2 regions of the Erwinia sp. BNK-24-b genome follow, and region 2 is predicted to be linked to the other one. Evidence: predicted binding sites of a transcription regulator. Region 2 holds the regulator's gene; the other holds the start of a gene.

Region 1 (11,117 bases), 1.2 Mb from region 2:
GTCTGCGCTGTGGCTGTTCAAGCGCGCGCAGCTGGACGTGGTGATCCTTGAAGTGGGGCTTGGTGGCCGCCTGGACGCGACCAATATTGTGGATGCCGACGTCGCGGTTATCACCAGTATCGCGCTCGACCATACCGACTGGCTTGGCCCCGATCGCGAAAGCATTGGCCGTGAAAAAGCGGGCGTATTTCGTGGCGGCAAACCCGCCATCGTTGGCGAACCGGATATGCCGCATACCATCGCCGAAGTCGCCGCTACGCTGGGCGCGCAGCTGCACAAGCGCGATCGCGACTGGTCATTTAGCGTGGGTGAACATGACTGGTCGTTTACGGACCAGCTGGGCACGCTGAGCGGCCTGCCTTTGCCGCAGGTACCGCTGCCAAATGCCGCTACGGCGCTGGCCGCGCTGCGCGCGTCACCGCTCAAGGTGGATGATGCGGTGCTCTACGGCCTGGATAAAGCCGTTTTGCCCGGCCGTTTTCAAACCGTTGCACAATCACCCCGCATTATTCTGGACGTCGCGCACAACCCTCACGCGGCGGCTTATCTGGCCGGACGCCTGAGCGAACTGCCAAAAACCGGTAAGGTGCATGCGGTAGTAGGGATGCTGCACGACAAAGACATTATCGGCACGCTGGCCTGCCTGAAGCCCCAGGTTGATAGCTGGTACTGCGCGCCGCTGGAAGGGCCGCGTGGCGCAACGGCGCAGCAGCTGGCGGCGCATTTGCCGACCACGGCGCAAACCTTTTCCAGCGTGGCGGAAGCATTTAAGCATGCGTTACAGCAGGCGCATGAACAGGATATCGTGCTGGTGTGCGGATCTTTTCACACCGTAGCGCACGTAATGGAAACGATGGAAACGGAGAGTGGCAGTGGCAAGTAAGTTTCAAAATCGTTTAGTAGGGACCATTATCATCGTGGCGCTGGGCGTTATCGCGTTGCCGGGGCTGCTGGATGGCAAGAAAAAGCATTATAAAGAAGAGTTTGCCGCTATCCCACTGGTGCCTAAACCCGGCGACCAGCAGGATTCAGAAATGGTGCCGCCGGTGACGCAATCGCTGCCGGCACAGCCGCCGGAAGGCGCAGGCACGGCGGTGAAGGGCCAGACCAGCGAAAACACCTCGCAGGCAGAAAGCGGTTCTACCGCGCCGCAGTCCGGCAATCAGCCAACCGTGGTTGCGCCGCCGCCTGTGCAGCACGTTAAGCCTGCTGAGAAACCGGTCGAGAAGCCGGTCGAAAAACCGAAGACCGTACCAAAACCCGTCCAGAAGACAGAGCCTAAACCTGAATCCAGGCCCGTGCAGAAAGCCGAACCGAAACCGGCGCAGGAAAGCGCACCGTCTGGTCAGGCTTGGGTTGTGCAGCTGGGCGCGTTGAAAAATGCTGCGAAGGTCAATGAAATCGTGGCGTCGCTCCGTCTTTCCGGCTATCGCGCCTTTACCGTGCCTTCAACGCCGGTGCAGGGCGAAATCACGCGCGTTTACGTAGGGCCAGATGCCTCTAAAGCAAAAATGCAGGCGTCCATTGGCGAGCTGAAGGGCATTACCGGCCTGGGCGGCGTCATTAAACCTTATAGCGTTCGTTAGCCTGTTGCTATTGCTGAAAGAGCCTGTGCCTTTCAGCGCCTAAAAACCCGCTGCCGCCGCGCCGAATCTGGCGAGGCGGTAGCGGGTAAAAACTGCTAAATCAATTGGTTGCCGAGGCACGTCAGCCAACCTGTTTTTTCCTTTTTCTTGCAGGTTTCAGGTGGATTTTTTTCGCGCCCGGTTTTCATCAGGACGGTTAAGGAAAAGCTACGCAAACGTTTTCTTTTTCTGTTAGAATTCGCCCCGAACTCAGGTTACGCCGCTCTGTTGCCCATTATGGCCACAGAGAACGTGGCCTGATACAGGGGCACAGTCGCTGGAAGAGTTCATGGTCTGGATAGATTACGTCATTATTGCGGTTGTTGGTTTTTCGGCTCTTGTCAGCCTGATCCGCGGGTTCGTTCGGGAAGCTTTATCACTCGTCACCTGGGGTTGCGCATTTTTTGTCGCCAGTCATTATTACTCCTTCCTTGCTGTCTGGTTCACAGGTTTTCAGGACGAACTGGTTCGAAATGGAATCGCCATTGCGGTGTTGTTCGTCGCCACGCTGATAGTCGGGGCGATCGTCAACTTTGTGATTGGCTCGCTGGTTGAAAAAACTGGCCTGTCGGGGACCGACAGAGTGCTGGGAGTCTGTTTCGGGGCATTACGCGGCGTACTGATTGTGGCGGCCATGCTGTTTTTCCTTGATACCTTCACCGGCTTTTCCAAAAGCCCGGACTGGCAACAGTCCCAGCTGATTCCCCAGTTTAGCTATATTATCAGGTGGTTTTTTGACTACCTGAAAGGCACGTCGAGTTTTTTGCCCCGGTAATTGAGCCGGGGTTGCGGCTTATGAGGAAATGACCACATGTGCGGTATTGTCGGGATCGCCGGTTTTATGCCGGTCAACCAGTCGATTTATGATGCGTTAACGGTGCTGCAGCACCGTGGCCAGGATGCCGCAGGCATCGTTACCATTGATGCCTTACACTGCTTCCGCCTGCGTAAAGCAAACGGCCTGGTGAGCGATGTTTTTGAAGCTCGCCATATGCAGCGTTTGCAGGGCAATATGGGTATCGGCCACGTCCGCTACCCGACTGCGGGAAGCTCCAGCGCTTCTGAAGCGCAGCCCTTTTACGTCAACTCGCCTTACGGCATTACGCTCGCGCACAACGGTAACCTGACCAACGCCCACGAACTGCGCAAGCAGCTGTTCGAAAGCGGCCGCCGTCACGTTAACACCACCTCAGATTCTGAGATCCTGCTCAATATCTTTGCTCAGGAACTGGATCGTTTTCAGCATTACCCGCTGGAAGCAGAAAACATTTTTGCAGCGGTTGCGGCGGTGCATCAGCACGTTCGCGGCGCTTACGCCTGCGTAGCAATGATTATCGGTCACGGCCTGGTTGCCTTCCGCGATCCTAACGGCATTCGTCCGCTGGTTATCGGCAAACGCGCTATGGCTGACGGCCGTAACGAATATATGGTGGCTTCCGAGAGCGTGGCGCTGGATACGCTGGGCTTTGAGTTCCTGCGCGACGTTGCGCCGGGCGAAGCGGTCTACGTCACTGAAAAAGGGCAGCTGTTTACCCGTCAGTGCGCAGAGAACCCGAAATTCAACCCGTGCCTGTTTGAATACGTCTATTTTGCCCGCCCGGATTCCTTCCTGGACAAAATTTCCGTTTACAGCGCGCGCGTGCGTATGGGCACCAAGCTGGGTGAGAAAATCGCCCGTGAGTGGGAAGATCTGGATATCGACGTGGTTATCCCGATTCCGGAAACCTCCTGCGATATCGCGCTGGAAATGGCCCGCATTCTGAATAAGCCTTACCGTCAGGGTTTTGTGAAAAACCGCTACGTAGGCCGTACCTTCATTATGCCAGGCCAGCACCTGCGCCGCAGCGCGGTACGCCGCAAGCTCAACGCTAACCGTGCCGAGTTCCGCGGTAAGAACGTGCTGCTGGTGGATGACTCCATTGTGCGCGGCACCACGTCTGAACAAATTATTGAAATGGCGCGCGAAGCGGGAGCGAAAAAGGTTTATCTGGCTTCTGCCGCTCCGGAAATCCGCTTCCCGAACGTTTACGGCATCGATATGCCAAGCGCCACTGAGCTGATTGCGCACGGTCGTGAAGTAGATGAGATTTGCAAGCTGATCAAAGCGGATGCGCTGATTTTCCAGGATCTGGACGATCTTATCGATGCGGTACGTGAAGAAAATCCGGATATCATTCAGTTTGAATGCTCGGTTTTCAACGGCGTTTACGTCACCAAAGATGTCGACCAGCGTTACCTGGAGCATATCCAGTCGCTGCGCAACGATGATGCCAAAGCGCTGGCGCGTCAGAATGAAGTCGAAAACCTGGAAATGCACAACGAAGGCTAATGCCCTCGGGTGTCACAGCAGGTATGATGGGCCGGAAGCAATTCCGGCCCATTTTTTTTGGCGCGGCGGACTCAATAAGGACTCTTATGAAACGACTTATCATCGGTATCTCAGGCGCCAGCGGCGTAATTTACGGCGTGCGCGCGCTGCAGGTATTGCAGCAGGTCAGCGACGTCGAAACCCATCTGGTGATGAGCCAGGCCGCCCGGCAGACGCTGGCCCTGGAAAGCGACTATTCCGTGCGCGACGTGCAGGCGATGGCGGACGTGGTGCATGACGTGCGCGATATTGCCGCCAGCATCTCTTCCGGCTCGTTTAAAACCGATGGTATGGCTATTTTACCCTGCTCGATGAAGACGCTGTCCGGCATCGTTCACAGCTACAGCGATGGCCTGCTGACGCGTGCGGCGGACGTTATCCTGAAGGAAAGGCGTCGGCTGGTACTTTGCGTTCGCGAAACGCCGCTGCACCTTGGGCATTTGCGAATGATGACCACCGCCGCAGAAATGGGCGTGGTGATCATGCCGCCCGTGCCCGCGTTTTACCACCGTCCACAAACGGTAATGGATATTGTCGATCAGACGGTTAACCGCGTGCTGGATCAGTTTGATATCCAGCTTGATAAAGATCTTTTTACGCGCTGGCAAGGTGCATAGACGACAGTCTTGTGCGCTCTGTTGGTGCATTTTTCCCGTTGTAAACGCTTTGCGTGCAGGTTTTGCACCAAAACAAAGCATTTTTAGCGCTACGCTGCCTTCTTCCTTTGCGCGCAGTCGGCACATCCGTGCCGTCTGTCAGACCTCCGTCATCTTCCTGAACGCCTGCCGGTAAAAATGGCACGGAACCTGCACATCTCAAAGCGGGTAGACCCATAATAAAAACGCACTTTGAGGATAATCTATGAAAAAGCAGGCTGTGGCTCTTTCTCTGCTGCTGGCGCTCTCTGCCGCTGGCAGTGCTTTTGCTGCCGTACCAAAAGCGTTGCGCATCGGCACCGATCCCACCTACGCCCCGTTTGAATCTAAAAACGCGCAGGGCCAGCTGGTGGGATTTGATATCGATCTGGCCACGGAAATCTGCAAGCGTATGGAAACCAAATGTACCTTCGTGGAAAGCGATTTTGATGCGCTGATCCCCTCACTGAAAGCGAAAAAAATCGACGCCATTATCTCTTCACTTTCCATCACCGAAAAGCGCCAGCAGGAAATCGCCTTCTCTGAAAAGCTGTATGCGGCTAACGCGCGGCTGATTGCGCCGAAAGGCTCAAAGCTGGAGCCAACCGTAGCTTCGCTGAAAGGTAAAAACATCGGTCTGCTGCAGGGCACCACCCAGGAAACTTACGCTAACCAGTACTGGCGCACCCAGGGCGTAACCATTACGCCATACGCCAATCAGGATCTGGTTTATCAGGACCTGACCGCAGGCCGCATTGACGCCGCTTTCCAGGATGAAGTTGCCGCCAGCGAAGGCTTTCTCAAGCAGCCCGTCGGTAAGGATTACGCCTTTGCCGGTCCGGCGGTAAAAGATGAAAAAATCTTTGGCGTGGGAACCGGCATCGGCTTGCCGAAAGAGGATCCCGAGCTGAAAGCCGCTATCGACAAAGCTTTCGACTCTATGCGTAAAGATGGCACCTACGACAAGCTGGCGAAAAAATACTTCGATTTTAACGTCTACGGCGATTAAGAAAATCTGTCAGGGGGCGCTTGCTCTCGTTCTGCCCTGCGTTGTGCGGGGCAGACATATTTAATCGGCCAGGAAACTACCTATGCTGGATGGCTATTCTACAGTAATTTTTAAAGGGGCGATGGTAACGCTGGAGCTGGCCCTGAGTTCCGTCGTGCTTGCGGTACTGCTGGGCTTGCTTGGCGCGGGCGCTAAGCTTTCCGGCCGCCGCTCACTGGCAATGATTTTTGAAGGTTACACCACGCTTATTCGCGGCGTGCCCGACCTGGTTTTGATGCTGCTGATCTTTTACGGGCTGCAAATAGCCCTTAACCAGCTGACCGACCTGCTTGGCCTGGCCCAGTTTGATATCGATCCTATGGTGGCGGGTATCCTTACCCTGGGCTTTATTTACGGCGCCTATTTTACCGAAACTTTTCGCGGCGCTTTTATGGCGGTGCCGAAAGGGCAGATTGAGGCGGCTACCGCTTTCGGTTTTTCCGGTTCGCAAACTTTCCGCCGCATTCTGTTTCCGGCCATGATGCGCTATGCGCTGCCCGGCATTGGCAATAACTGGCAGGTTATCCTGAAAGCAACCGCGCTGGTGTCGCTGCTGGGGTTGGAAGACGTGGTAAAAGCCACGCAGCTGGCGGGAAAAAGCACCTGGCAACCGTTTTACTTCGCTATCGTAGCCGGGGTGATTTATTTGATTTTCACCACGCTTTCCAACGGCGTGCTGTGGTGGCTGACGCGTCGTTATTCCGTAGGCGTAAGAAGGGCAGACTTATGATCGATATCGTGCAGGAATACTGGAAAGCCCTGCTGTGGAGCGACGGCTATCGTTTTTCCGGCGTGGCCATCACGCTCTGGCTGCTGATTATTTCCGTTGTGGTTGGCGGCTGCCTGGCCGTATTGCTGGCCATCGCCCGTGTTTCGAGCGTCAAAGCCGTGCGTTTTCCCGTATGGCTGTTTACCTATATCTTCCGCGGCACGCCGCTCTATGTACAGCTGCTGGTCTTTTATTCCGGCATGTATACGCTGGAAATCGTTAAGGGCAACGAGCTGCTGAATGCCTTTTTCCGCAGCGGCCTTAACTGTACGCTGCTGGCGCTGACGTTAAACACCTGCGCCTATACCACCGAGATCTTTGCCGGAGCCATTCGCGCCGTGCCGCACGGCGAAATCGAGGCGGCACGCGCCTACGGTTTTTCCACCTTTAAACTCTATCGCTGCATTATTTTGCCATCGGCGTTGCGCATTGCCTTGCCCGCTTACAGTAATGAGGTGATTTTGATGCTGCACTCTACGGCGCTGGCGTTTACCGCGACCGTTCCCGATTTGCTGAAGGTGGCGCGCGATATCAACTCTGCAACCTATCAGCCTTTTTACGCTTTCGGTATTGCGGCGCTGCTCTATCTGATTATTTCTTATGCGTTAATTAGCCTGTTTCGTAAAGCGGAGCGGCGCTGGCTGGCGCACATAAAACCTTCATCGAGCCACTGAGTAGATCTATGTCCAAATTAAACGTAATCGAACTGCACAAGCGCTACGGCGAGCATGAAGTATTAAAAGGCGTGTCGCTCCAGGCGCAGGCGGGCGACGTTATTACCATTATTGGTTCTTCCGGTTCGGGTAAAAGTACTTTTCTGCGCTGCATTAATTTTCTGGAAAAGCCCAGCGAAGGCAGCATTATGGTGAATAACCAGCAGATCAACCTGGTGCGCGATACCGACGGTCAGCTAAAAGTTGCCAACAAGGAACAGCTGCGCGCGCTACGCACCAGCCTGACGATGGTGTTTCAGCACTTTAATCTGTGGAGCCACATGACGGTGCTGCAAAACGTGATGGAAGCACCCGTGCAGATCCTGGGCCTGAGTAAAGCCGAAGCGCAGAAGCGCGCCATTCACTATCTGGATAAAGTGGGCATTGACGAACGGGCGCGGGCAAAATACCCGGTTAATCTTTCCGGCGGCCAGCAGCAGCGCGTTTCTATTGCACGTGCGCTGGCGATGGAGCCAGAAGTGCTGCTGTTTGATGAGCCAACATCCGCACTTGATCCGGAGCTGGTCGGCGAAGTGCTGAAAATTATGCAGAAGCTGGCGGAGGAGGGCAAAACGATGGTGGTGGTAACCCACGAAATGGAGTTTGCCCGTCACGTTTCCAGCCAGGTGATCTTTCTGCATCAGGGTAAAATTGAAGAGCAAGGGCCGCCAGACGCGGTATTTAATAATCCGCAAAGCCCACGGCTACAGCAGTTCTTATCGGGCGCATTAAAATAAAAGGCCGTTCAGGCGACACCCTGCGCCGTCAGGCGTCTACAGCACGTCCGCCAGCGCTTCATCCAGCTGATACCAGCGAAAGCTGAAGCCGGACTCTTCCAGCCGTTTTGGCAGCACGTGCTGGCCGCCCAGCACCAGCACCGCAGATTCGCCCATCATCAGTTTGATGGCGCTGGCTGGCGTGCGCATAAAGGCCGGACGGTGCATCGCCTTACCCAGCGTGGCGGCAAACTGTTCATTGCGCACGGCATAGGGCGACACCATATTAAACGGCCCACGCAGCTCGGGACTATCCAGCAGCCAGAGGATGGCGTTCAGCATATCCTCCAGATGGATCCACGGCATATATTGCTGGCCGCTGCCAATGGGGCCGCCGATCCCTAACTTAAAGGGAAGCTTCATCTTACTGAGCGCGCCGCCTTCTTTGGCAAGCACGACGCCGGTACGCAACAGGCAGACGCGCGTTCGGTCACTATCGGCTGCTTTCGCCAGGGACTCCCAGTGCGCGCAAAGCTTGTGGGTAAACTCCTGATGGCCGGGATCGTCTTCGGTCAGCACCAGATCGCCGGTGTCGCCGTAGAAGCCGGTCGCGGAACCGGAAATAAATACCTTTGGCGGCGTGCTGCTGGCGTTAATCAGCGTCGCGAGTTTTTCCGTTATCTGCCAGCGGCTTTCGCACAGGTGCTGTTTTTGCTGCTCGCTCCAGCGCTTGTCGGCAATCGGCTCGCCGGCCAGATTAATCACGGCGTCGACGCCGTTAAGATCGCGCTGCTGATCCAGTCCTGACCACAGGCTAACCTTTTCGCCCAGCTTAGCGCGTGCGTTGACCACATCGCGGGTGACCACGCTTACGCTGTCGCCTCGTGATAAAAGGCGAGGAATCAGATGGCTGCCAATCAGGCCGGTGCCGCCCGTCAGTAAAATGTGCATGCTGCTCTCCTCAAAATGGTGAAGTAAAAAACCAACGGCCCGTCATAATCTTAGGCGAAGATAACGGGAAAGGGATCGGCAGCGGCAAGGCATAAATTAAAAACGAGAACGTCGTTTGAATAATGAATATTTCTGGCAATATTGTTGAGATATTGCCTTCTGTTAAAAAAATGGGTAAACAGGTTGCAGACGCCGCCTTGTGAGGAACTCAGGATGATTTATCCCAATGTCATTTTGTGGTCAGATGCCTGTTTTTTCAGTCCCTATGTGATGTCCACCTTTGTCGCACTTAGCGAGAAAGGTATTCCGTTTTCGTTGAAGCGTATCGATCTTGCCAGCAACGAGCAGCTGCAGGAAAATTACGGCCAGGTTTCTATAACGCGCCGTGTGCCCACGTTACAGATTGATGATTTTCAACTTTCTGAATCTTCAGCTATTGCCGAATATCTGGAGGAGCGTTTTCCCGCGCCTGAATTTGAACGCCTTTATCCAAAAAACCTGGAAAAAAGAGCCAGGGCGCGTGAAATCCAGGCCTGGCTGCGCAGTGACTTTTTGCCGCTACGCGAGGAAAGGCCGACGGAAGTGCTGTTTGCTGGCGAAACCTTTGCGCCATTGTCGCCAGAGGCGCAGCGATCGGCTGACAAACTTGTCACCGCCGTTACGCAGCTGGTGCCAACAGGCCAGCAAAATCTTTTTGGCGAATGGTCGATAGCGGATACCGATTTGGCCATTATGATTAATCGGCTGGCGCTACATGGTGACAACCTGCCGCCAGCCGTCGCAGAATATGCCCATTTTCAGTGGCAGCGCGCATCGGTACAGCTGTGGTTATCTGAATCCTCCAAAGGCCAATAACACGGCAGGATCATAATTTCAGGGCAGTCCGTGGCAAACTGCGCGGGCAGGCATAAATAAGCGCGAAGGCGCCAGACAAATAAGGGTTAGGGATGGTGGAGCAAGACAGCGGCACGGAGTGGGTGGATATCGTTAACGAAGACAACGATGTCATTGCACAGGCCAGCCGTGCGCAGATGCGGGCACAGTGCTTGCGTCACAGGGCAACTTACATCGTCGTGCATAACGGGATGGGCAAAATTCTGGTGCAGCGCCGGACGCAAAACAAAGATTTTATGCCGGGTATGCTGGATGCTACCGCTGGTGGCGTAGTGCAAAGCGGCGAAGAGATGCTGGAATCGGCGCGTCGTGAAGCAGAAGAAGAACTGGGCATTGCGGCCGTGCCGTTTGCGGAGCACGGTCTGTTCTATTACGAAGATGAACATTGCCGCGTCTGGGGAGGCCTGTTTAGCTGTGTTTCGCACGGGCCTTTCGCTATGCAGGAAGAAGAAGTAGACGAAGTCTTCTGGATGACGCCGGAAGAGATTACCGCGCGCTGTGACGAGTTTACGGACGATTCGTTAAAAGCGCTTTCGCTGTGGCTGAGCCGCAACGGTGAGCAAAGCTAAGCGCTACAGATAAAAAAGGCCGCGTGAGCGGCCTGACTATTTCCTTTAACGCAGTTATATGTCAGAACGATGTTCACATATTGCTCACTCTTCGAAAAAATCTCTTTAATGGCAGTTTTTTTGTCTGTATAAGCTAATTAAAAATATACAAGGATGATGGGTTATTAGTACCAATAAAGGAGCCACTATGGCACGACAAGGAAAGTTTATTATTAATGATGCTGATTTTTCTCCACTAATTATTTATGGTACAGGAACTTTCCTGGCTTATTCAGGTAAAGATAAATACCGTAACCGTAGCGGGTGTGGTGGTATACCAAATCTGGGGCCAATTCCAGCAGGCCGTTATCACATCGTGAACCGCCCTTCTGGTGGCTGGAAAGATGTTATTCGCAATATAGGTAAATATGCATGGACCTGGGTTACTCCTACACCCATCATAAAAGCCGAGTGGTTCGCTCTATACCGTGATGATAATAGAATCGACGATCGCACATGGATTAACGGTGTAGAACGTGGCCATTTCCGGTGGCATCCACCTGGTCCTTTGGGTGTCTCGTTGGGCTGCATAACATTGCAACATCGCTCGGATTTCCTTGCTATTCGCCAGTCCTTACTTGCAACCCAGAGTGTACGTTTGCGTAATGGTCTTGAGTCTTACGGTATTATTGAGGTGAGTTTAAATGGAAGCGCGACATGTGCCAGCGGGGATTAGAATATTTATCGGAATCGGCATTTTTGTTCTGGTCATTTTTCTCCTCCACCCATCTTCCCCGGTGGGATTGACGGGGTATGTTTTCTGGAGCAAAACAGCGGGCTACTTCAATAA
Region 2 (11,117 bases):
CTGTTGCTTTCGGTATTCAGCTTTCTTATTAAATTTGGCCTGATGGTACAGGTCAGCGTGCTGTGGCAGTTTTTACTGCTGCTGTTTCCGCTGCTGGTCACGCTACAGCTGTTTAAAGTCCAGCAGAAAAAGCGCGCCGCGCTCTGGGGCCAGCTGATTGTCTTTGGCGGCTCTTTCCTGGCGGTGACCAACCCGCCGGCTTACGATTATCAAAGCTTTCTTAACGATAACATCGCCAAGGTTTGCGGCGTGCTGCTGGCCTGGCTGGCCTTTTTGATCCTGCGGCCCAGCTCCGATAAACGACGCGGCCGACGGCATATCCGCGCGCTGCGAAGTGAGTTTCTGGATCAGCTAAGCCGTCGGCCGCAGCTGAGTGAAAGTCGATTTGAATCGCTTATTTACCATCGCGTTAACCAGCTTAACAACAGTCGGGATGAAACGGCGCGTCTCTGGCTGCTGCGCTGGGGAGTCGTCTTGCTCAACTGCTCGCATATCGTCTGGCAGTTGCGCGACTGGCAAAGTGATTCGCCCGCGCTGCTGGCCGTGCGCGAGGCGACGCTGGCAAACCTGCACCGGATTATCAGCGCCAGAGGGGTTCAGCCTGAGGCGCTTGCCGCAACGCTGGCAGAACTTCAAGAAAGTATTGCCACGCTGTCGGCGAAGGCCACGCCGGGTGAAACCGAGCTGGCAGGCATTACGTGGCGGCTCTACTGCTCGCTTTCACAGCTACGGCAATAGCCTGCCGCGCTGGCATCATCACGCAGGCATTCTGGCTAGAATAGCGAAGGCTGCTCGGGCTCATCCGGCTCCACGTTTTTAGCCGCGCGCTGCAAGCGCTGAAAGCGCAGACGACAAAGCCGCAGCACCTCACGCTTTTGCGCATCGCTGAACTTCATCCAGTTGAAACGCTCATCGCGGCTGCGCATACAGCCACGGCAGTAGCCGCGATCGTCGCTCTGGCAAACGCCCCGGCACGGACTGGGAACCGGGAAGAACTCAAGTTGTTCCGCCAACGTGACTCCTTAACAGGTAAAGGATGCGATTAATGGTAGTCTCTTTAGATCGTTGAGTGTCGGTTAAAGTTTCAAAACGGTAACGGCGCTATGCTCATACTTCCGCTTATTGTTGACAATGTGTTATGAAAATGCACGCTTTACGCTGTAACGAAATTGCTTTTAATTTTTATGCCGCCCTCTTTTTTACGTTTGCGCTTAATGCCGTTTTCCTTCTCCACGCCTGGGAAATGCTTCCTTACGTTTCGCTGAAGGATTATATTTTCGCCGCCACGCTACCGCTGGTGTTATTCAGCGCCTTTCTGTTTGTTTTCAGCCTGACGGCGCTGCCGTGGATAAGAAAGCCGTTATTAATCCTGCTGGTAGTCGCCAGCGCGATTGCTAACTATTTTATGTTCAGTTTTGGCCCGGTGATCGACAGCGCGGTTATCCAGAACATGCTGGAAAACGATCTGGAAGACGCGACCGCGCTGTTTAATCTGCGCAGCTTCCTCTGGTTTTCTTTGCCTGGCCTTGTTGCTGCGTTGCTGATTTGCCAGGTGAAAATTGGCACCAGCCACCCCTGGTGGATGAATCTTGCTTTTCGCACCTCGTCGGCCCTGGCGGCGGTGCTGCTCGTTTTGCTGGTTGCCGCTCTGTTTTATAAAAATTACGCTTCGCTGGTGCGTAACAACCCATGCCTAATCGAAATGATTACCCCGGCCAATATTGTCAGCGGTATCCAAAATTACGCCGACGAGCGCTGGCTTAGCGGCGGCCAGCCGTAGTAAATAAAGACTACGCTGCAGGATTTCCGGTGGTCAGAGACACTGTGGATACGGACATTCGAATGTCACAACGAGCGGGACTGTGATCTGACGGCTACGCGCGCGAAACGCATACAGCTACCCGCCCGTAAAGATGATCCGATCGTGCCGCGCGATTTCCGGGAAAGACACATTATCTACTACTATCAACAGTCACTAATTTTGCCTGGCAAGCCCATCCAGCGGTTTGCCGGTCTTTGACCAGGAGTGGCTGATGGAACTGAACAAGCTTTTTACCCCGCTTAAAGTAGGGGCAATTGTTGTGCCTAACCGTATCTTCATGGCACCGCTAACCCGCCTGCGCAGTATTGAGCCTGGCGATATCCCTACGCCGCTGATGGGTGAATACTACCGCCAGCGCGCCAGCGCCGGACTCATTATCACCGAAGCTACCCAGGTTTCTTTCCAGGCCAAAGGGTATGCTGGCGCGCCGGGGCTGCATACCGCCGAACAGATTGCCCGCTGGAAAGAGATAAACGCCGGCATTCATCAGGATGGCGGCCATAGCTCAGTGCAGCTGTGGCATACCGGACGCATTTCCCATAGCAGCCTGCAGCCGGAAGGCAAAGCGCCCGTTTCCGCTTCCGCTATCAATGCCGAAACCCGCACTTCATTGCGTGATGAAAAAGGTCAGGCGATCCGTGAGGCAACTTCTACGCCGCGAGAACTGCGTCCGGATGAGATTGACGACGTGATTAACGATTTTCGCCAGGCGGTGATCAACGCTCGCGAGGCGGATTTCGATCTGGTAGAGCTACATTCCGCACACGGTTATCTGATGCACCAGTTCCTTTCACCAGCCTCCAACCAGCGAACCGACGGCTACGGCGGTAGCGTAGAGAAGCGCACCCGTTTTGCGCTGGAAGTGGTCGATGCGGCCATTGATGGCTGGCACGCCGACAGGATCGGCATCCGCATTTCGCCGCTTGGCCCGTTTAACGGCCTGGACAACGGTGAAGACCAGGAAGCCGCCGCGCTTTACTACATCGGCGAGCTGGCGAAGCGTAATCTCGCTTACCTGCATATTTCTGAGCCGGACTGGGCGGGCGGCAAGCCTTATAGCGACGCTTTTCGCCAGGCCATTCGCGCGGCTTATCCAGGCGTGATTATTGGCGCTGGTGGCTACACGGCTGAAAAAGCGGAAGCGCTAATCGAGAAAGGGCTGATTGATGCCGTCGCCTTTGGCCGCGACTATATCGCCAACCCGGATCTGCCTGAGCGGTTGCAGCAAAACGCCCCGCTGAACGAACAGCGTCCGGCGCTTTTCTACGGCGGCGGCGCGGAAGGCTATACGGACTATCCAACGCTGAAATAGAACACCGGATATCCCGGCAGGCCGGTCTACAGCATCAGGATAAAGCACGCATTTCCTGGTTTCCCGTGGGTTATAGCTGCTATCCTGCTGTGCTGGCCGCTGGGCCACTGTAAATTCCTTCCGCTGACGAGATGAGGAGGAATTCAGGCTATGCTTGTTATCAATTGATAACTTTTTTAAAAGAGGATGTTATGCGCTTACTTCATACCATGCTGCGCGTTGGCGATCTGCAACGCTCCGTAGACTTTTACACCAAAGTGCTGGGTATGCGCCTGCTGCGCACCAGTGAAAATACCGAATACAAATATACGCTGGCTTTTGTAGGCTACACCGAAGAGAGCGATGGTGCAGTGATTGAGCTGACCTATAACTGGGGCGTGGATAAGTATGACCTGGGCGACGCCTATGGACATATCGCGCTGGGCGTGGACGATGTGGCAGCCACCTGCGATCGTATTCGTAACGAAGGCGGTAACGTCACGCGTGAAGCTGGCCCGGTTAAAGGCGGCACTACCGTTATCGCTTTTGTTGAAGATCCAGACGGTTATAAAATCGAGCTGATTGAAAACAAACATGCGGGCAACGGCCTGGGCGCATAAGCGTCGCGCGCTGCTAAAACGACCCGAGGGTATTTTAGCGCTCGCTTTAAGTTTGCCAGCAGTCTGTGGGCGCCGCTAAGGCGCCCTTCTTTCCCCTTCCCCTGCTGCAACTCTTACTGAAATTTGCCATAATACGCGCTCAATTTTCGCCTGTGAGATCCTGATGTCCGAATCGAACGAACTTAACGCCCTCAGCAGCCGTTTTCGCGGTTTTTACCCGGTCGTGATCGATGTTGAAACCGCCGGTTTTGACGCCAAAACTAATGCATTACTGGAAGTTGCTGCCGTTACGCTAAAGATGAACGCCGACGGCTGGCTGGAGAAGGATGAGACGCTCCACTTTCACGTTGAGCCGTTCGAAGGTTCTGTCCTGCAACCCGAGGCGCTGGCTTTTAACGGCATCGATCCTGACAATCCGCTGCGTGGCGCGGTCAGTGAATATGAAGCGTTACACGCTATCTTTAAAGCGGTGCGTAAAGGCATTAAAGATCAGGGCTGCAATCGCGCGGTCATGGTTGCCCACAACGCCACTTTCGATCTGAATTTTATGAATGCGGCTGCGGAACGCGCCGGTCTGAAACGCAATCCTTTCCATCCTTTCGTCACGTTTGATACCGCCGCGCTAAGTGGACTGGTGCTGGGACAAACGGTGCTGGCAAAAGCCTGTACGGCGGCCGGTATGCCTTTTGACAGCAGCCAGGCGCACTCGGCGCTGTATGATACGGTACAGACGGCAGATCTGTTTTGCGAGCTGGTCAACCGCTGGAAACGGCTTGGCGGCTGGCCCCTGCCGGAAGCGGCGGGCGGAGAGTAAAAAAAAGGCCTGGCGTAATGCCAGGCCTTTTTTATCGGGTAACGTCCGTTACCGACAAACTTACTCTGCTGCGTCAGACGGATACTTCTGCGCCGTCTCTTTAATCAGCTGCTGCAGTTCGCCCTGCTGGAACATTTGAATGATAATGTCGCAGCCGCCCACCAGTTCACCGTCTACCCACAGCTGAGGGAAAGTTGGCCAGTTGGCATACTTTGGCAGCTCGGCGCGGATTTCCGGATTCTGCAGGATATCGACATAGGCAAAACGTTCGCCGCAGGCGGAAAGCGCCTGCACGGCCTGGGCAGAAAAGCCGCAGCTTGGCAGTTTAGGCGAGCCTTTCATATACAGCAGAATCGGGTTTTCTGCGATCTGGCGCTCAATCTTCTCAATAGTGCTCATTAATGCCTTCCTCAATCGGCTACTTCGTGTCTGTATAGTGTAGCGAGTCTACGCGTACGATGAAAATGCCATTTTCAGCAGCCTGACGCCATAACCTTGTCGCTACGCTCGGGAAACAAAGCATTAAAATATCATTTCCCGGAGGTTATTACCGCGTTCCTGATAAAATTTATCGGTGCGGTTGTGCAGATAACCAGCTGAAGAGGATAGATTTTACAGCTTTTACCGCTTTGTAATCATTGAAACAAAAAAGGCCTTACTTTTTCATTATGAGTTCGATTAGAATTATCCTAACCGACTGCCGTTGCGCAGTCCCCTGATTAACCAGGCTCTGGCCGCTGGCGGGAGCACAAACTGTTAATGGTAAAGATGCGTTTACTCATCACGCTGTTGATGCTGGCCTTTGCCCAGCTATTTATGACCATGGCGCACGCATCGCCACACGCGGCCGTTAAAGCGGATCACCACAAGGCTAATAGCCCCACGCCTGCCCGCGAAGACGATCGCCGCAAGCGTCGCCCGATAAAAACCACCGCCACCCGTAAAGTTAAAGTTAAAGAAACCAGCAAGGTCAAAGAAAGCAGTAAAGGCAAAGAGACCAGCAGCAAAAAGCCCCGCACTTCCCTGATTAAAAAATATAAGTTGCGCAAACACGAGCAGCAGACCGCCAAAGCTTTACCCCCGAAAAAACGCTACGGTCGCCATCGTGTGACTGAAGAGACAGAAGCCCTGACCAGCGGCAGCGCTTCCTCCCCGCTCAGGCTCAGTAAAGCGCACCGCGCACGCTACCAAAAAGCGCGCGAAACGGCGATGAACAAGCTAATGGATCAGCTGGGCAAGCCTTATTTATGGGGCGGCACCTCGCCAAAAACCGGTTTCGACTGTAGCGGTCTGGTCTGGTATGCCTATAAAGATCTGGTGAAATTTAAAATCCCCCGCACCGCTAATGAGATGTACCACTTAAGGGATGCGGCTTCGATAAAGCGTAACGAGCTGGAAAAAGGCGATCTGGTCTTCTTCCGCATCAACGGGCGCGGCGCGGCCGATCACGTTGGCGTTTATCTGGGCAACGGCAAATTTATCCAGTCGCCCCGCACCGGCAAAGATATTCAGGTTAGCGCGCTTGCCGATGATTACTGGGAACAGCATTACGTGGGGGCAAAACGGGTCATGACGCCTCGCACCATTCGTTAAAAGCTGACGGCTTCGCCAGTGAAAAATCCCCTCTCCGGCTGAACCTGCGTTAAGCAAGGCAGCCGGAGTTGTTTGCCGCAACGGGCGAATTTTGTCGTTTCACCGCCGTAAAAACCTCGTTTTATCCCTTCGCTCTTGTTAGAATCCACGGTTTGTTGCGCAACAGGCCCGCACGCCGGTTTTTTTAGCAGGCAACAGGCCGGTTTCGCCGCCCTTAACTCCCTCCTGATGTAACCATACCGCAACAAATCATGCGTATTTACGTCAGGTTTTTTATCATTCCAGGCAAACGTTTAACAAACCGCTTTTCAGTGACTTACTGAACAGCGCAGGAGTCTTGTTCCATGGCAACCATAAAAGATGTGGCCAAACGCGCCGGTGTCTCTACCACCACGGTGTCCCACGTCATTAATAAAACCCGTTTCGTCGCCGAAGAGACGCGGGAAGCCGTCTGGGCAGCGATCAAAGAGCTGCACTATTCACCCAGCGCCGTGGCCCGCAGCCTGAAGGTCAATAACACCAAAACCATTGGCCTGCTGGCCACCTCCAGCGAAGCGCCCTATTTTGCCGAAATTATTGAGGCCGTTGAACACAGCTGTTTCGCTAAGGGCTATACGCTGATCCTTGGCAACGCGCATAACGACCTGCAAAAGCAGCAGGCTTATCTGTCGATGATGGCGCAAAAGCGCGTCGATGGCCTGCTGGTCATGTGTGCCGAATACCCTGATGAGCTGATAAAAATGCTGGAAGATCATCGCAATATTCCTATGGTGGTGATGGACTGGGGCGAGTCGCGAGGCGATTTTACCGATACGGTTCTGGATAACGCCTTTGAAGGCGGCTATCTGGCAGGACGTTATCTGATCGATCGCGGCCACCGTGATATCGGCGTGATCCCCGGCCACATGGAGCGCAACACTGGCGGTGGCCGCCATGCAGGTTTCCTGAAGGCGCTGGCGGAAGCGGGCATTACTTTACGGGAAGAGTGGCTGGTTCAGGGAGATTTCGAACCGGAGTCAGGCTATCACGCGATGCAGCAGCTGCTGGCACAGAAGCAGCGCCCTACGGCAGTCTTTTGCGGCGGTGACGTGATGGCAATGGGCGCTATTTGTGCCGCTGACGAGATGGGCCTGCGCGTTCCGCAGGATATTTCGGTGATCGGTTATGACAACGTGCGCAACTCGCGTTACTTTACGCCAGCGCTGACCACCGTTCATCAGCCGAAAGAGCGTCTTGGCGCAACGGCCTTTAATATGCTGCTCGACCGTATTACCAGCAAGCGCGAAGAGCCGCAGACTATTGAAGTCCACCCTACGCTGATCGAGCGTCGCTCCGTAGCGGATGGTCCCTTCCTCGACTATCGCCGCTAACCTGTCGGGCGGTATGTTACCGCCCCGTTTTCAGGCTTCCCGCAGCCATTCGCAGTTCAGCGTTTCCGTTTCGCCCAGATAGTCCAGCAGCCAGTGCATGGCGGGCGAAGCCTGCTGTTCTGACCAGCTGACGCAGCAGGGGCTGTCCGGAAAAAGCGGGTCAAGCGTCAGCTCGTGTAGCAAGCCATTTTGTAGCAGAGGCTGCGCCAGATGGCCCGGCACCATCCCGACGCACAGACCGGCCAGCAGGCAGTCAATCGCGCTCTCCCAGTCCGGCACTATCAGCCGCCGCTGATTATCCAGCGTCCACGTAGTTCTTTTTGGCAGCGCGCGCGAGGTATCTTCCAGCACCAGCGAAGGCCATTCGCGTATGTTCTCTTCCGTAACTTTTCCGCTTTGTTGCGCAAGCGGATGGCTCGCCTGCACTACGCAGCGCCAGTTCAATACGCCCATATCGCGAAAGGCAAACCGTCCGCCAACCGGAATTGCCTGAGTAGCACCAATCGCCACATCAACCCGCCCGTCCGCCAGCGCATCCCAGACGCCGTTAAAAACTTCTGATGAAAGATGTAGCTCTATATCGGGAAAGTGACGGTAAAAATCGACCACCAGCTGACGGGTTCGTTCTGCTTTTACAATCCTGTCGACAGCAATATTCAACTGGCCGCGCCAGCCGTTAGCGACCTGCTGGCAGTGGCGGCGTGTGGAAAGCATTTTTTTGATAACAGCACGGCCTTCCTGAATGAAAAGTTCGCCCGCTGCCGTCAGCACGACGTCGCGATGACGTCGTTCAAATAAAGGCACGGCGAGCCACTCTTCCAGCTGCCGTACGGTATAGCTGATAGCAGAAGGCACGCGATGTAGCTCGTTAGCCGCTGCGCTAAAGCTACCCGTTCTGGCTACCGCATCAATCACTTCAAGCGAATGTTCTGACCACATAATCTGCCTGCAAAATTTTTGAACGCAACAGACAAATATTACCGTTTCACAAGCGCTATGGCACTCCTTTACACTCTCGGCCGCCTATTAATTCGGTAAAAAGAGCGAAAGAAGTCATGCCATCGAAAGGATTTTTAATTTATCTCGCGCTGCTGAGCGTGGCAGGTTTTCTTGCCACCGATATGTATCTGCCTGCTTTTGGCGCCATGCAGCAGGATCTGCACACCGAAGCTGGCGCAATTAGCGCCAGCCTGAGCCTCTTTCTGGCAGGTTTTGCCAGCGCGCAGCTGTTCTGGGGGCCGCTTTCCGATCGCATCGGCCGTAAGCCGGTACTGCTGATGGGCCTGAGCCTGTTTGCCGTGAGCTGCGGCGCTATGTGGTGGGTTAATACCACGGTTGTACTGCTGATCCTGCGCTTTTTACAGGCCGTGGGTATCTGTGCCGCCGCCGTGAGCTGGCAGGCACTGGTGATCGACCGTTATCCGGCCGCCAGGGCCAACCGCGTTTTCGCTACTATCATGCCGCTGGTTGCGCTTTCTCCGGCGCTGGCCCCGCTGCTCGGTGCCTGGCTGCTCAATCACTTTTCCTGGCGCGCGATTTTTTTAGCGCTGCTGCTGCTGGCGCTGGCGCTGCTGATCGCCACGCTCTTTATCTCTGCGCCAAAGGCTAAAGCGCATAAAGAAGAAGACAAGATCGGCTTTTTTACCCTGCTGAAATCGCCGGTATGGAGTGGCAACGTGCTGATTTACGGTGCCTGTTCCGCCAGCTTTTTTGCGTGGCTGACCGGTTCCCCGTTTATTCTGGCCGAGTTGGGCATGTCGCCTGGCGATATCGGTCTGAGCTATGTGCCGCAGACGCTGGCCTTTCTGGCCGGTGGCTACGGCTGCCGCGCGCTGCTGAAACATACGGAAGGAGCTTCCCTGCTGCCGTGGCTGCTGGCTATTTATGCCTTGAGCGTGGTCGCCTTTTTTATTGCCGCGCAGATTGATTCGCCGACAACCTGGGCCTTGCTGCTGCCGTTTTGCGGCATGGCGCTGGCTAACGGCGCGATTTATCCTGTCGTCGTAGCAAATGCGCTGCTGCCTTTCCCGCAGGCGAGCGGCAAAGCGGCCGCGCTGCAAAACACCCTCCAGCTTGGCCTGTGCTTTGTAGCCAGCATGCTGGTATCCGGCTTTATCGCTACGCCGCTGGCTACCACTTCGCTGATTATGCTCAGTACTGTCTTTATGACAATTGTTGGCTATATTTTACAGCGGGGACAGGCAGCAAGCGCCTCGCTGGAACAGCTTGAAAGCCATCACTAACTCCCTGAATCCATTTAGTTAGCGTCCTAACAATAAGCCGTTGAATATTGCCTGAGGTGAGCATATACTCATTTTCAGGCAATAAAAAAATAACAAATCTGTATCATTATTTGAGTCCTGACAGGGTTGTCCGGGTGTTCTTTTTCTGTCTTGCATCACCCACTCTGTAGGCTTCAGTTCAATCCTCTGTAACGTCGGATATCAGCGCACTTACCGTGCGTTTTCTCACAATTCTGCGGAAATTGACTATTCTTTTCCCAGATTTCAATCACGAAGGGTGATGGAGAAGCTATGAGTTCATCGTGTATAGAAGAAGTGAGCCTGGAAGAAAATCAGTGGTTTCGGATCACCCAGGAAATGTTGCGCAACGCGGACGTTGAAATCAACGGCAGCCGTCCCTGGGATATTCAGGTCAGCCAACCCGATTTTTTTAAGCGCGTGATGCAGGAAGGTTCGCTTGGCCTTGGCGAAAGCTATATGGACGGCTGGTGGGAATGCGAGCGGCTGGATATGTTTTTTCACCGCGTCCTGAAAGCCAAACTGGATCAGCAACTGCCTCGCCATTTTAAAGATACCCTGCGTATTGCCGCCGCCCGCTTAACCAACCTTCAGTCCCGCAAGCGCGCCTGGATTGTGGGCAAAGAGCATTACGATCTGGGCAACGACCTTTTCACCCTGATGCTTGACCCTTATATGCAGTATTCCTGCGGTTACTGGAAAGAAGCCGAAACGCTGGAGCAGGCGCAGGAAGCTAAATTAAAAATGATCTGCGAAAAGCTGCAGCTGGAGCCAGGCATGTCGCTACTGGATATTGGTTGCGGATGGGGCGGCCTGGCTGCCTATGCAGCGCGCCACTACGGCGTAACGGTGTTCGGCGTCACGATTTCAGCTGAACAGCAAAAGCTGGCTCAGCAGCGCTGCGAAGGCCTGGACGTCACTATTCTGCTACAGGATTACCGCGATCTGGATCGGCAGTTTGACCGCATCGTTTCCGTCGGCATGTTTGAGCACGTTGGCCCGAAAAATTACGCGACCTATTTTGAGGTGGTGGATCGCAACCTCAAGCCGGAAGGTATTTTTCTGCTGCACACTATCGGTGCCAATAAAACGGACGATAACGTCGATCCGTGGATCGATAAATATATTTTCCCGAATGGCTGCCTCCCTTCCGTACGCCATATTGCCGAAGCGCACGAGCCGCATTTTGTTATGGAAGACTGGCATAATTTTGGCGCAGATTACGATTTAACGCTGATGGCCTGGCACCAACGCTTTCTAACCGCGTGGCCACAGCTGGCGGAGAAATATGGCGAGCGCTTTAAACGGATGTTTAGTTACTATCTGAACGCCTGTGCGGGTGCTTT

The links. Region 2 encodes PurR, which represses purine synthesis genes. Its sites were predicted from a motif close to CANGCAAACGTTTGCNTG; they were not measured.
Region 1: the regulator PurR is predicted to act here: its motif matches at 1,795-1,812, upstream of cvpA (colicin V production protein).

The regions. Positions count from the first base shown of each region.
Region 1 is NZ_CP179901.1:1,224,965-1,236,081, forward strand. Features, by position in the region: gene folC (bifunctional tetrahydrofolate synthase/dihydrofolate synthase) at 1-883, shown strand, start outside; gene dedD (cell division protein DedD) at 873-1,586, shown strand; gene cvpA (colicin V production protein) at 1,915-2,400, shown strand; gene purF (amidophosphoribosyltransferase) at 2,437-3,954, shown strand; gene ACMGGR_RS05705 (UbiX family flavin prenyltransferase) at 4,041-4,610, shown strand; gene argT (lysine/arginine/ornithine ABC transporter substrate-binding protein ArgT) at 4,855-5,637, shown strand; gene hisQ (histidine ABC transporter permease HisQ) at 5,720-6,406, shown strand; gene ACMGGR_RS05720 (ABC transporter permease) at 6,403-7,119, shown strand; gene hisP (histidine ABC transporter ATP-binding protein HisP) at 7,128-7,895, shown strand; gene ACMGGR_RS05730 (TIGR01777 family oxidoreductase) at 7,932-8,825, opposite strand; gene yfcF (glutathione transferase) at 9,039-9,680, shown strand; gene yfcD (NUDIX hydrolase YfcD) at 9,773-10,288, shown strand; gene ACMGGR_RS05745 (DUF2778 domain-containing protein) at 10,476-11,003, shown strand; gene ACMGGR_RS05750 (hypothetical protein) at 10,972-11,117, shown strand, end outside.
Region 2 is NZ_CP179901.1:2,465,485-2,476,601, forward strand. Features, by position in the region: gene ACMGGR_RS10995 (FUSC family protein) at 1-738, shown strand, start outside; gene ACMGGR_RS11000 (DUF1289 domain-containing protein) at 774-1,013, opposite strand; gene ACMGGR_RS11005 (phosphoethanolamine transferase domain-containing protein) at 1,145-1,780, shown strand; gene ACMGGR_RS11010 (alkene reductase) at 2,034-3,134, shown strand; gene gloA (lactoylglutathione lyase) at 3,326-3,733, shown strand; gene rnt (ribonuclease T) at 3,897-4,547, shown strand; gene ACMGGR_RS11025 (Grx4 family monothiol glutaredoxin) at 4,608-4,946, opposite strand; gene ACMGGR_RS11030 (C40 family peptidase) at 5,316-6,140, shown strand; gene purR (HTH-type transcriptional repressor PurR) at 6,485-7,510, shown strand; gene punR (DNA-binding transcriptional activator PunR) at 7,541-8,449, opposite strand; gene punC (purine nucleoside transporter PunC) at 8,566-9,753, shown strand; gene cfa (cyclopropane fatty acyl phospholipid synthase) at 10,045-11,117, shown strand, end outside.